DNA from 2 places in the Pseudobacteroides sp. genome. Region 1 is predicted to be linked to the other one. Evidence: riboswitches for the same ligand, from Rfam matches in the RefSeq annotation. Region 1 holds a riboswitch; the other holds the start of a gene.
The links. Region 1 has a riboswitch for cobalamin ahead of VIO64_RS14485 (ABC transporter substrate-binding protein). Riboswitches for the same ligand answer to the same signal wherever they lie in the genome.

Region 2: another riboswitch for cobalamin. It lies ahead of VIO64_RS02855 (PQQ-binding-like beta-propeller repeat protein); the one in region 1 lies ahead of VIO64_RS14485 (ABC transporter substrate-binding protein).

What each region holds. Positions count from the first base shown of each region.
Region 1 covers NZ_DATCTU010000094.1:1,716-7,475, reverse strand. Annotated here, with positions in the region: gene VIO64_RS14500 (LamG-like jellyroll fold domain-containing protein) at 1-767, shown strand, start outside; gene VIO64_RS14495 (ABC transporter ATP-binding protein) at 933-1,754, opposite strand; gene VIO64_RS14490 (FecCD family ABC transporter permease) at 1,754-2,809, opposite strand; gene VIO64_RS14485 (ABC transporter substrate-binding protein) at 2,886-3,827, opposite strand; cobalamin riboswitch at 3,968-4,136, opposite strand; gene VIO64_RS14480 (heavy-metal-associated domain-containing protein) at 4,385-4,603, opposite strand; gene VIO64_RS14475 (hypothetical protein) at 4,915-5,370, shown strand; gene VIO64_RS14470 (response regulator transcription factor) at 5,401-5,760, opposite strand, start outside.
Region 2 covers NZ_DATCTU010000008.1:67,019-72,778, forward strand. Annotated here, with positions in the region: gene VIO64_RS02850 (DUF4430 domain-containing protein) at 1-479, opposite strand, end outside; gene VIO64_RS02855 (PQQ-binding-like beta-propeller repeat protein) at 692-1,996, opposite strand; cobalamin riboswitch at 2,238-2,433, opposite strand; partial or broken gene VIO64_RS02860 (energy-coupling factor ABC transporter permease) at 2,609-2,939, opposite strand; gene VIO64_RS02865 (ABC transporter substrate-binding protein) at 3,328-4,920, shown strand; gene VIO64_RS02870 (ABC transporter permease) at 4,927-5,760, shown strand, end outside.

The DNA of each region.
Region 1 (5,760 bases):
GAGACTCAGAAATCAAGACGCTTTATAATTCAACAAATGGCACTGCAACAACTACTCCTGCTTCTGATCAAACTTCCACATCCCAAGACAATGTAAATGGTATCAGCCTCAAAGTAGCAGAAGTATCAAATGGGTTTGTAGATATAGTCTGGACAGTACCTTCAAGCTTAACAACAGGTCTTACAGGATATTATGTCTATAGAGGATCAGAACCAGGTAAGCAAGACTTTACTACGCCAACCCTTGATTTTCCTCTTACTGAAGCCAGGTATGTTGATACCAAGATAGAAAAAGACAAAACCTATTACTATGTTGTTAAAGCGGTTTATGAGAAAGGCAAGGAATCACAGCCCTCAAACGAAGTATCTGCGACCACATCAGGCCAAAATGTTTTGGCACTTCAGGTAGGGAATCCAAACATAATAGTTAATAGTGTAACAAAACAGATTGACTCCACCGGAACATGCCCTCTCGTAGTGGATGGAAGAACTTTAGTTCCTATAAGGGCAATAGTTGAACCTATGGGTGGAACTGCAAGCTGGGATGGAAACGAAAAGAAAATTACCATAAACGTAAAAGATACTAAAATTGAGCTATGGGTAGATAAGACTAATGCCAAAGTAAACGGTGTAGTTAAAGCACTTGATATTGGTCCTCAGATAATCAAAGGCAGAACAATGCTGCCTTTAAGGTTTATAATCCAAAATATTCCTGGCTGTAAGGTAAACTGGTATGGACCTACAAAGTCTGTTACAATACAGTATTAATCCTGTATACCAATTATAGTTGCTGACTATATAGGTATCATCTAAAACAACTTCAATTTCTTTCAGTTTATTGGTTACATTGAGTTAAACGCAGCAAATGGTGCTGAAATTTAGTACCATTTGCTGCGTTTTGATTTTATGTATGCAAGATTATTTAGATCTGCATCAACAGCCGGCAGAACTTGCTTTAGTGTTTCCCGTACAGCTATATGGTATCAGATGAGGCGTACCTGTAACAGGGTTTTTCATAACTATTGCTTTTACACCATAAACCGAGTAAACAATATCTTCTTTTATAATATCATGGGGAAGGCCTTCCTTAAATATTTTTCCCTTATCCATCAGTATAAGCTTGTCGCAGAACTGTGCGGCCATGTTGAGATCGTGGAGACTTAGTATAACCGAGACCTTTTTGTCCATAGACAGCCTTTTCAATATATCAAGAATTTCAATCTGGTGGTGTATGTCCAGCTGGGATACAGGTTCGTCCAGAAGCATGATATTGGTCTTTTGGGCTAGGGCACGTGCAATTATTACCCTTTGTCTCTCGCCTCCGCTTATCATGTTTATATTTTTGTCCCTTAAATGCCAGGTGTTGGTCACTTTCATAGCATTTTCAGCTATGTTAATATCTGAAGTACTTTCAGATTGAAACCTTTTTATGTATGGGCTTCTCCCCATCAAAACCATATCCATAACGGAGAATTCAAACTCCATATCTGTGCTTTGAGGCACATAGGCTATTTCCTTTGCCAGCGTATTGTTGGAAAACTGAGTAAGGTCTTTTTCATTTAGGTGAATGGAACCCTTTTCAGGCATAAGGCACCGTGCCATATTCTTTAAAAGAGTGGTTTTGCCGGAGCCATTAGGTCCTATTATTCCATATACCCCACCTTCATATATTGTAAGGCTTATATCATCAAGCACCTTATTGTGACCATAAACCCAATTAAGTTTTTCTATGGTTATAAGCTTCTTTGCACTCATCACCTAAACACCTTCTTCTTATTCTTATACAGCAGATATATAAAATATGGCGACCCTAAAATGGAAGTAACTGCTCCTACCGGAATTTCCATGGGAGCAGCAGCACTTCTCGAAATAGTATCGCAAATCACCATAAACAAAGCACCCCCAACTGCTGAAAATGGGAGCAATGATCTGTGGTCAGAGCCGGATAACAATCTGACGGCATGAGGTATGATAAGTCCTACAAAACCAATCGCACCGCTGACCGATACTGAAGCCGCCACCAATATTGAACAAATAACTATTAGTATTTTCTTAACATTCTCTACCTCAGTTCCAAGGCTTTTTGCAGTCTCCTCTCCAGTTGACATAAGATTAAGATCTCTTGAGAATACCAGTATTACAATGATACCTATTAATACCATAGGAAATAGAAACGCGATTTGATTCCAGCTTGCAGCGGAAACGCTTCCCATTACCCAGAATACTATTTTCTCCACCTGATCACGATTAAATACCATAATAACAGAGACCATCGATAACAGCATAAAGTTTATTGCAATCCCTGCCAGCAATAGTGTGGTTGAAGGAATCTTATTACCCACCCTTGCGATATTGTAAATGCAAATAATTGTCAATATAGACCCGGTAAAAGCAAACATTGTTATGAGGCCAATACCTGAAAACGTGTATTCCAGCCCTGCTACAATGGCAATTGCTGATCCAAGGGAGGCCCCGGATGATATGCCCATAACATAGGGGTCTGCCATGGGATTCTTAAACATTCCCTGAAGTGCTGCACCCACTACTGAAAGTGCCGATCCAACAAGGGCTGAGAGAATGATCCTTGGAAGCCTTAAGTTCAATACAATCATTGTATGTGCTGCATCTATATTGTGGATAGGTATATAGTTTCCAATAATGGGGATTTTAGAACACATAATCAAAACCGCATCCATAAATGATATATGTGCAGCTCCGAACGTGGCTGAAAGAACAATCGCAGCCAGCAAGCCAATAAATGACAGACATAAAATTAACTTTATAAATGGTCTCTTTTCTACATATACCATAATGTTACCTCTAGTTATGCTCCACACATGTAAATTGATTTTACTGCTTTATTAAACTTACAGTCTTGATCACTTATCAATTATATGCTTCAGGGTGTATAGCTTTGGCAAGTTGTGTAAGACCGTCTGCAAGCCTTGGACCCTGCCTGTCAAGAAGGTTATTGTCAATCTCAAGGAGTTTTCCGTTTTTAACGGCGGATAAATCCTTATAACCGCTGGTACTTTCAATTCCCTGTTTTGAATTATAATATTTTGAGCAGATAAGTATTTCAGGATTCTTCTCGACCAGTTTTTCAAGACTGTATGACCAGCCTTGCACATCGTCAGCAGCATTTTTACCTCCGGCAATTTGTATCATTTGACCAATGAAAGTATCTTTTCCTGCGGTATAATCACCCATTTTACCGTACGAAACAACATAGTAAACGCTTGGCTTAGGCTTGTCCTTAACTCTGTCAGTTACACTTTGTACCTTGGCCTTCATACCTTTTATGAGCTTATCGGCATTATCCTTTGCATTTAATACTGTACCCACATTTTCAATGGTAGAATAAACACCTTCAAAACTTTCCTGTCCATAGAAAGCAGCTACCTTTACACCCATACTTTCAAGCTTTTCGATTACTTCTTTTTTAAAGTGAGTAGAAACTATAACAAGATCAGGCTTTAACTCAACAACTTTTTCAATACTTGGGTCCTCCAAGGACCCCACTGATGCAATCTTTTTAGCATCTTCAGGATAATCGCAGTATTCAGACCGGCCTATAAGTTTGGAAGACCGGCCTAATGCATAAATCATCTCGGTAATATTGGGGGCAATGGATATTACTTTTTGTGGTTCTGCATCTATTTCTACCTGTCTTCCATATGAGTCTGTTATTGTTAATGGGTATAAAGGGGCATTTGCGAGTGTACTTGTTGGTTTTGCAGCATCATCGGAAGTCTGGGTATTACTGCATGCAACAAGCAAAAACGCCAGTATAGCTAAAGAAATTAAAGTCAGTATTCTTTTTTTCATTGCAATTTTCACTCCAATTCATTTTTAATGTCAAGGCAATAAGCATAAATAAAGTCTCTAAACCAGAGGGTTAAGAGACTTAAGGATAATTATCGTTATAATAAATAAGCATTCCTACACCTCCCTATCGCTCGTAGAGTTTTGGTGTTAATTCAAAGGCAGGTCTTCTGACTCAGGTTCATAGGATTCACGCCTTCCCGGATTTAATCCAGTGGCATTTTGCGAAACCTCACCAATCACAGCGGCGGGACCGTACAGGACTTACACCTGTTTCCCTCTTAGTCTCGAACTTATTAATATATTAAAAGTGATAAGATTATTAACATTTTTAACATAGTTAAAGAACTATCAATCTAGTGTTCAAGAACCTTTGATAACAGTATTCAATTGTTATTACAATACCACAACAAATCGGTATTGTCAAAATAAAGAAACGGGAATTTAAGGGAATAGGATAAAATGTGAAAAAACTTTTAATCATATTAAGTCAAGACATATAAAAAAACGCACTAATATTATAGTTGATTAGTGCGTTTTTTAAACTGTAAGCATTAACATTACTTAACTTTTATTACATTTAAACCAGTGTGGCTTACAAAGCTTTTAATATCCTCTTCGGTATATCTGCCTTCATCGTAGTCAACAGTAACTGTACTGGCCTCCATATCTACTCTTACTGCGTTTATACCTTCATGTGAGTGAAGTATTGTCTGTTCGATATTTCTTATGTCCTTAGGGTCATTCAAACCTGAAATTACAAATTTGTTTGCTTTCATGAAGTACATTGCCTCCTGGTTTCATAAATTTTATGGTAGTATACATAAGAAAATCACGATGGTTTTAATACTACCTTTATACAGTTATCACCTACATTTGTGACTTTTACATCTTTTATACCATCATATACTATTGCTTTCATCCGGTTCCTCCATAACTTACAAATCGGTTTTACCATTATATATGCTTTGCATGATTACTGATATTTATTCAAATTTAATTTTAGATTAAAAGTCATAAATCTTTAATGAATAATTTTTTATGTAAATGAAAAAATAAATTAAAAGTGATTATGAAAGAAGGATAAGCTATGAAAATTGAAGGATATTTCAGCAATATTAAAACAGCAAATGAAACTGTTGCAAAACTCAAGGAAGCGGGATTTAATAAAGTTGTTGTTGATATGAATGAGCATTACCGTGATGACAGGAATGTAGAGACAAACCTTCCTGGTACTGAAACTTCTGTAAGCCTATCGGGATTAGTTTTAGAGTCAGGTGCATATGGCGAAATCAGGGATAAGGCACCTTTAGTGGCAGCCAGCCCTATGGTAAGCGGGATTGGTAAATTTGAAGAGGTAGCCGATGCAAATTGTAAGGTAATTGCCGAATCAAATGAGGGACAGGAGGATAAGGCAAAGCAAATAATAAGGGACATGGGGGGCGAGTTGGAAAGCCCTAATCTTAAGAAGCCTCATTTGGAGAATGACGAAGAAATTGCAATATATAATTCACTTAATGAAACACGTAAGTTTCTTGATACCTAGGGGATAATAGCATATGCTGAACCTACCCCCCTATATCAATTTGTTCTTTACTGCAAACACTGCCAGTTGGGTTCTGTTGTCCACATTGAATTTTAAGAGCAAATCGGTTATTACGTTTCTTACCCTTCCCTCACTTAAGCAGATTTCTTCTGAGATATCTTCATTCTTTTTTCCTTCTACAATAAGCTTTAGTATATCAAGTTCATTTTGGGTTAATTTATGCAAACAAGCTTTTTGTGATTTGTTGATTTCATATCCAAGCCTAATTGAATTGTTTATTAGAGTTTCATATATATCGTGGTGAAAGATTTTAAGGCCACTCAATGTTCCTTTTACAGCAAGAATTAAGTTGAGAGATTCCATATTTTTTGATATGCAGCCATCAGCTCC
Region 2 (5,760 bases), on a different contig from region 1:
GTTAAATTTGAGCCTTTTACAATATTTGTGTCGGATAATATGATTTGTGGTAAATAAGTTTGAGGCGAAAAGCCACCATAATAAACTACAATATTATCTCCGGTATTAACATTGCAAGTATCCATGGATATGCTGGATTCGGTATTGTTTACAGCATACATCCAGCCATCAAAACCACCAAAAATGCCTGCCGAGATGTTATTGATTGAAGATACATATTTTCCAAACTGTGAGTCGGTAGCAACTATAGGAATATTGTTGTTTGAAAGAAGTTCATATACAGCCTCATATACTGTTGTTTTATTTGTGGTATAGTTTTCACCGGTACTTATAATAGTGCTGCTGATACCTTCAACCCTTATATTTACCGCTTTCGATTCACGTAGGGCAGTAGTGTCTGCAAACACATTACCCATTCCCGAAAACAAGTTTAGAAAAATACATAAAATTAGTAATATTGGACTAAATCTCTTAAACATTTTTTTAATCTCCCCTATTTCTTCTATCTTTAAATATAAATTGTTTTAGAGGTTAAGGAATGCCTTAGTAATAAATTCAAATTCTCAAGGACAAAATCCCAACGACGATTTAACGGGTTTTGGACGATGAGAAGTTGATATTATTTCTTAGCCATTCCTAACCTGTGAATTTCCAATGTGTTGGTTAACTTCTAAAACTTTTTCATGTCATATTATTTGATTCCGTATACCATACCCGAATCATTTCCAAATACCACATAATCGCCTGATGCTGCCATACCTTGCAATATATAATTGCTCGAAGCATATTCCCACATTTTTGTAGATGTGGTACTTCCATTATCCCTTACGCAGTATGCCTTGCCACTGGAACCATTTGTAGTAAAATATAGATATGTATAAGCACCGTTATTATAAGCTATAACAGAAGATTGAATACCTCCGGCAGTAGTACCGTATGTCCATTGTTGATTTCCGCTTGCATCGTAACAATACAGGGTTCCTGTAGTGAAGCTTCCTGTACCTACGTATATTCTATTGCCAATTCTCACTGGGGTTGAGGTTGAGTATCCGATATTTTTATTCCATTGATGTGTAAGAACACCTGTAGACGTATTTATTGTTAAATCCCAGAGATAACCGCCTTTTGTTGTAAAATACGCATGGTTGCCAGATGAATAATAGCAAATAGAGGAACGTACTTCTGCTGCAGTTACTTGATAAGTTTGTAAATCAAATGCCTGTATTCCTACTGTTGCACTATTCTGATCCACTTCTGTTCCTGTTGTCTTATTTAAAACATGTATATAGGAATCATCATCACCAAAAATTACATAATTACCAGCCACTGCAGCTCCTGCCCAATAAAACCCATTTCCTGCAGTTGAGCCGGAACGATTGGTAGCTGTATATGTCCAGGTTCTTGCACCTGTACTTGCATTAACACAATAATATTTACCATATACACCGCTTACCCAGCTTCCGAAATAAAGATTTCCATTATCATATGTTACAGGCGTAGTAGGCTGAAGATTATCAGCGATAGTTACAAGGGTAGTAACTGTAGGGGAAGCATTTCCAAGGTTACTGATCTTTTTAACCAAGATGCTTGAGCTTTGTTTTACCGGTACATATATATTAGTGCCATCCGAAGCAGGTGTATCTAGATGGAAGGAACTTTCATTGCTTATCTGTATATTCCATATAATACTTCCGGTTGATTTACTCAGTTTATATAATTTAACATCAGTAGAACCACTTGCTACCACATAGGTATAGTCTCCAATAATTATTGGCACAGTATCAATCCCGTAATAGGAACCTGCCTGGGTAGTTTGAGACCACACGTCAGTTCCTGTAGGATTTGTAGTATCAATTCTAGGGCTGTCAATTGCTACTCCTGAATTAGCGGTATCATTTTGAAATTTTAGCCAATCAGTAGCAAATGCTAAATTTACCATAGCAGAAACTACAAGAAATATTATCAAAGACGATGCTGCAATTTTGCTCTTTTTCATCAAAGATTCCTCCTTTAATTGTTTTGATGTTTTTAGTTATAATTAAAAAATAACTTCCGCTATAAATTTCGCTTATGTGATTACTTAACTCGTCAACACACGCTCAAAAACGGAATTAATTTTTCAATCATACCTTAGTAAAAATAAAAACCTCTTAACGATTTAATCGCCAAGAGGCTACGTATACCCGGAAAAATAATATATAAGCATACATAAACACCTCCCTATCGCTCGTAGAGTTAATGGTGGTACAAATCAGGCAGGTCTTCTGACTCAAGCATCATCACCCTTACAACCTTCCCGGTTTCCAGTGGTATTTTGTAAGGACTCATCTTATACAGCGGCGGGACCGCGTGGGACTTTCACCCAACTTCCCTTTTAACCAATTGAGGCTTTTAACTAAAAGCACAATTGGCACCTGTTTTTTAATATTTAGTTTTCAACTTCATTGTATTTCATTTTTAAAGTAACGTCAATCTTTATTAAATACTCTTGTTGATTCTAAAAAATCTTTAATCCTTAAGTCACTTACCACCGGCATAGCCTTTTCTATTCACTCCAGCATAGCTGCTTCCAGTTCTGCAGTACCTGCAGTTTTTTCATAGATCATTTATTACCAAGGGATTTTCCAATAGCTGCATTTTCAATTATTTCAGGTCTTGCTTTCCACACAAACGTTACAACTGAAGCTGTAACAAGGCCTTCAACTACGCCGATTGCAAGAAGCATTCCTCCTCCCAGATGTCCGCTTGAACCTGTTCCTGGTATAGAAAAATTAATCATTTGAGCAGCCAATATAAAAGCTCCCATTACACCATTAAGGGAATCTTTTTTCATTCAAATCATTCTTTATTTTTTTAATTGAGTAAGCAGCAACTCCAGCAGTAGCTGCCAGCATAGTACCACCAACAATTGGTGATATCAAGGCATCAGCCATATGCATAATAAACCGTCCTCCTTAAAAAATAATAAACCCAAAAAAGGCTTATTCTTAAGCACTTTTTTGGGTTCGTCCCAAAATTAACTAGTATTTCTAAAGGTCAATATATCATAGACTTCATTTTTAGTCAATTAATAAAATATTTTTGTGCGTATATTGACTTATTTATTTTATCTATGATATATTTTATTGGAAAATCAAGTCAAGAAGACTTTTGTAATTGGTATACTTAAACATTAACATAAAACAAACCATGAAGGGATGCTATATGAAATAGCACTTTTTGTGGTTTGTTTTTATGTTAAAAAGCTTTGGCCAAGCTCAGGAAATGAATTCTGATATTTTTTTTAAGAATCAAAAAAGAGTAAACATTTTTAGGAGGCTTATATTTATGTTCAAGAAAGTAGTAATTTCCATTCTTATTTGCAGTACTCTGGCTTTTTCAGGGTGTTCCGGCAATAAAGAAACAAGCAAAGTTGATGTAAAAAGAACTGAACTAACCATGGCAATCAGCAGTGAACCGGATGGAGGATTTGATCCCACCACTGGATGGGGCAGATACGGATCTCCTCTTTTCCAAAGCACCATACTAAAACGTGACAGTGACATGAAGATTGTAAACGATCTTGCAACTGAATATACAGTTAGCAGTGATGGACTGGTATGGACAGTAAAGATTAGAAAGGACATCAAGTTTTCTGATGGTAAGCCCCTAACGGCACCGGATATTGTTTTTACATATGAAACTACAGCCAAAAGCAGTTCTGTCGTTGATTTGAGTGTTATGGAAAAGGTTGAGGCCATAGATAATTATACAGTTAGATTTACATTGAAGAACCCTCAATCAACATTTGTTAATATTCTTGCAAACACAGGAATTGTTCCCAAGCATGCATATGGAAAGGACTATTCACAAAAACCTGTAGGATCTGGACCTTTCAAGTTTGTTCAATGGGATAAAGGACAACAGTTAATTGTTGAAGCAAATCCTGAATACTATGGAGATAAGCCTTTCTTTAAAAAAATTACTTTCCTTTACTTAAGTGAAGAAGCTGCATTTGCGGCGGCTCAGTCAGGAACCCTTGATATTGCAGCTATTGTCCCTTCATATGCAAGTAATAAAGTATCGGGTATGCACCTGCTTGCAGTTGATAGTGTTGATAATCGTGGCATCATGTTCCCTTATGTAAAACCGGGAAAGAAAACAAAAGATGGCTATCCGATAGGAAACGAAGTTACTTCAGATATTTTCATTCGAAAGGCAATTAACACAGTTGTAGACCGAAAAGCACTTGTAGATGGCATTTTAAATGGTTATGGTTCTCCAGCTTACACCGTTTGTGACAAAATGCCTTGGTGGAACCCTGAAACAGTAATTGAAGATGCTGATTCGGAAGAGGCAAAGAAGATCCTTTCAAATGGCGGGTGGAAAGATTCAGACAATGATGGAATTCTTGATAAAGGCAATATTAAGGCTGAATTTAAACTAATATATCCTTCGGGCGATCAAACCCGTCAATCGTTGTCAATTGCAGTAGCAGACAAGGTAAAAGATATCGGCATAAAAATAAACGTTGAAGGCAAAAGCTGGGATGATATAAAAACTCAGATGTACTCAAATGCCATTGTTTTCGGCTGGGGTAGCCACGATCCCATAGAGATGTATAACCTTTACAACAGCAAATATATGGGAGTTGATTACTTTAATTCCGGACACTATTCAAATTCAACTGTTGATGGTTATCTCAATAAAGCAATAGAATCTACAGATGAGACTCAAGCAATAGAATACTGGAAAAAAGCCCAATGGGATGGAAAAGCAGGTTTTACAGCAAAAGGTGATGCTCCATGGGCATGGCTTGTAAATCTTCACCACTTGTATCTTGTAAGGGATAATCTCAACATTGGAAAGCAGAAAATTCATCCTCATGGGCATGGATGGCCTCTTACAGACAATATCGAGGATTGGGGCTGGAAGGAGTAAATATACATGTTTAATGGGAGCATACTAAAATTCATAGTTGGTAAAAGCATACGCATTGTATCATTGCTGGCAGCACTATCTGTAATATCATTTGCATTGGTAAGCCACTCACCCATAGACCCGGTTCAGGCATATATAGGTGCCGATATGATGAAGGTTAGTCCGTCCCAGAGAGAAAAAATAGCTGAACATTGGGGGCTGAACAAGCCCCCGGTAGAAAGATTTTTATCCTGGGGAAATTCGATGATCCATGGAGATATGGGGACATCCATGATATATAGGAGGCCTGTTTTGGATGTAATAAAAGAAAGATTTATTGCATCCTTAGCCTTAATGGGGATTGCGTGGGGGCTATCAGGAATTCTTGGCTTTATTTTAGGTGTGATAGCTGCAATGAATAGAGGGCGAGTAATAGACAGTATAATAAAATGGTATAGCCTTACTCTTGCCTCCACTCCGACTTTTTGGCTCGGTCTTCTTCTGCTGATAGTTTTCTCAGTCTGGCTTGGCTGGTTTCCAATTGGAATGGGCGTACCGGCAGGAGTTATTTCAAAGGACGTAACCCTTTTAAGCCGCATTAGCCATATAATTCTTCCGGCATTGACTTTAAGCATAGTAGGAGTTGCGAATATTGCACTGCACACAAGACAAAAGCTCATGGATGTTTTAGAAAGCGATTATATATTATTTGCCAGAGCCAGAGGTGAACATGGAATTAAGCTTTTTTTAAGACACGGTCTACGCAATATTGCCCTTCCTGCAATTACATTGCAGTTTGCATCCCTAAGTGAAATTTTTGGCGGCTCTGTCCTTGCAGAACAGGTTTTTTCCTACCCTGGT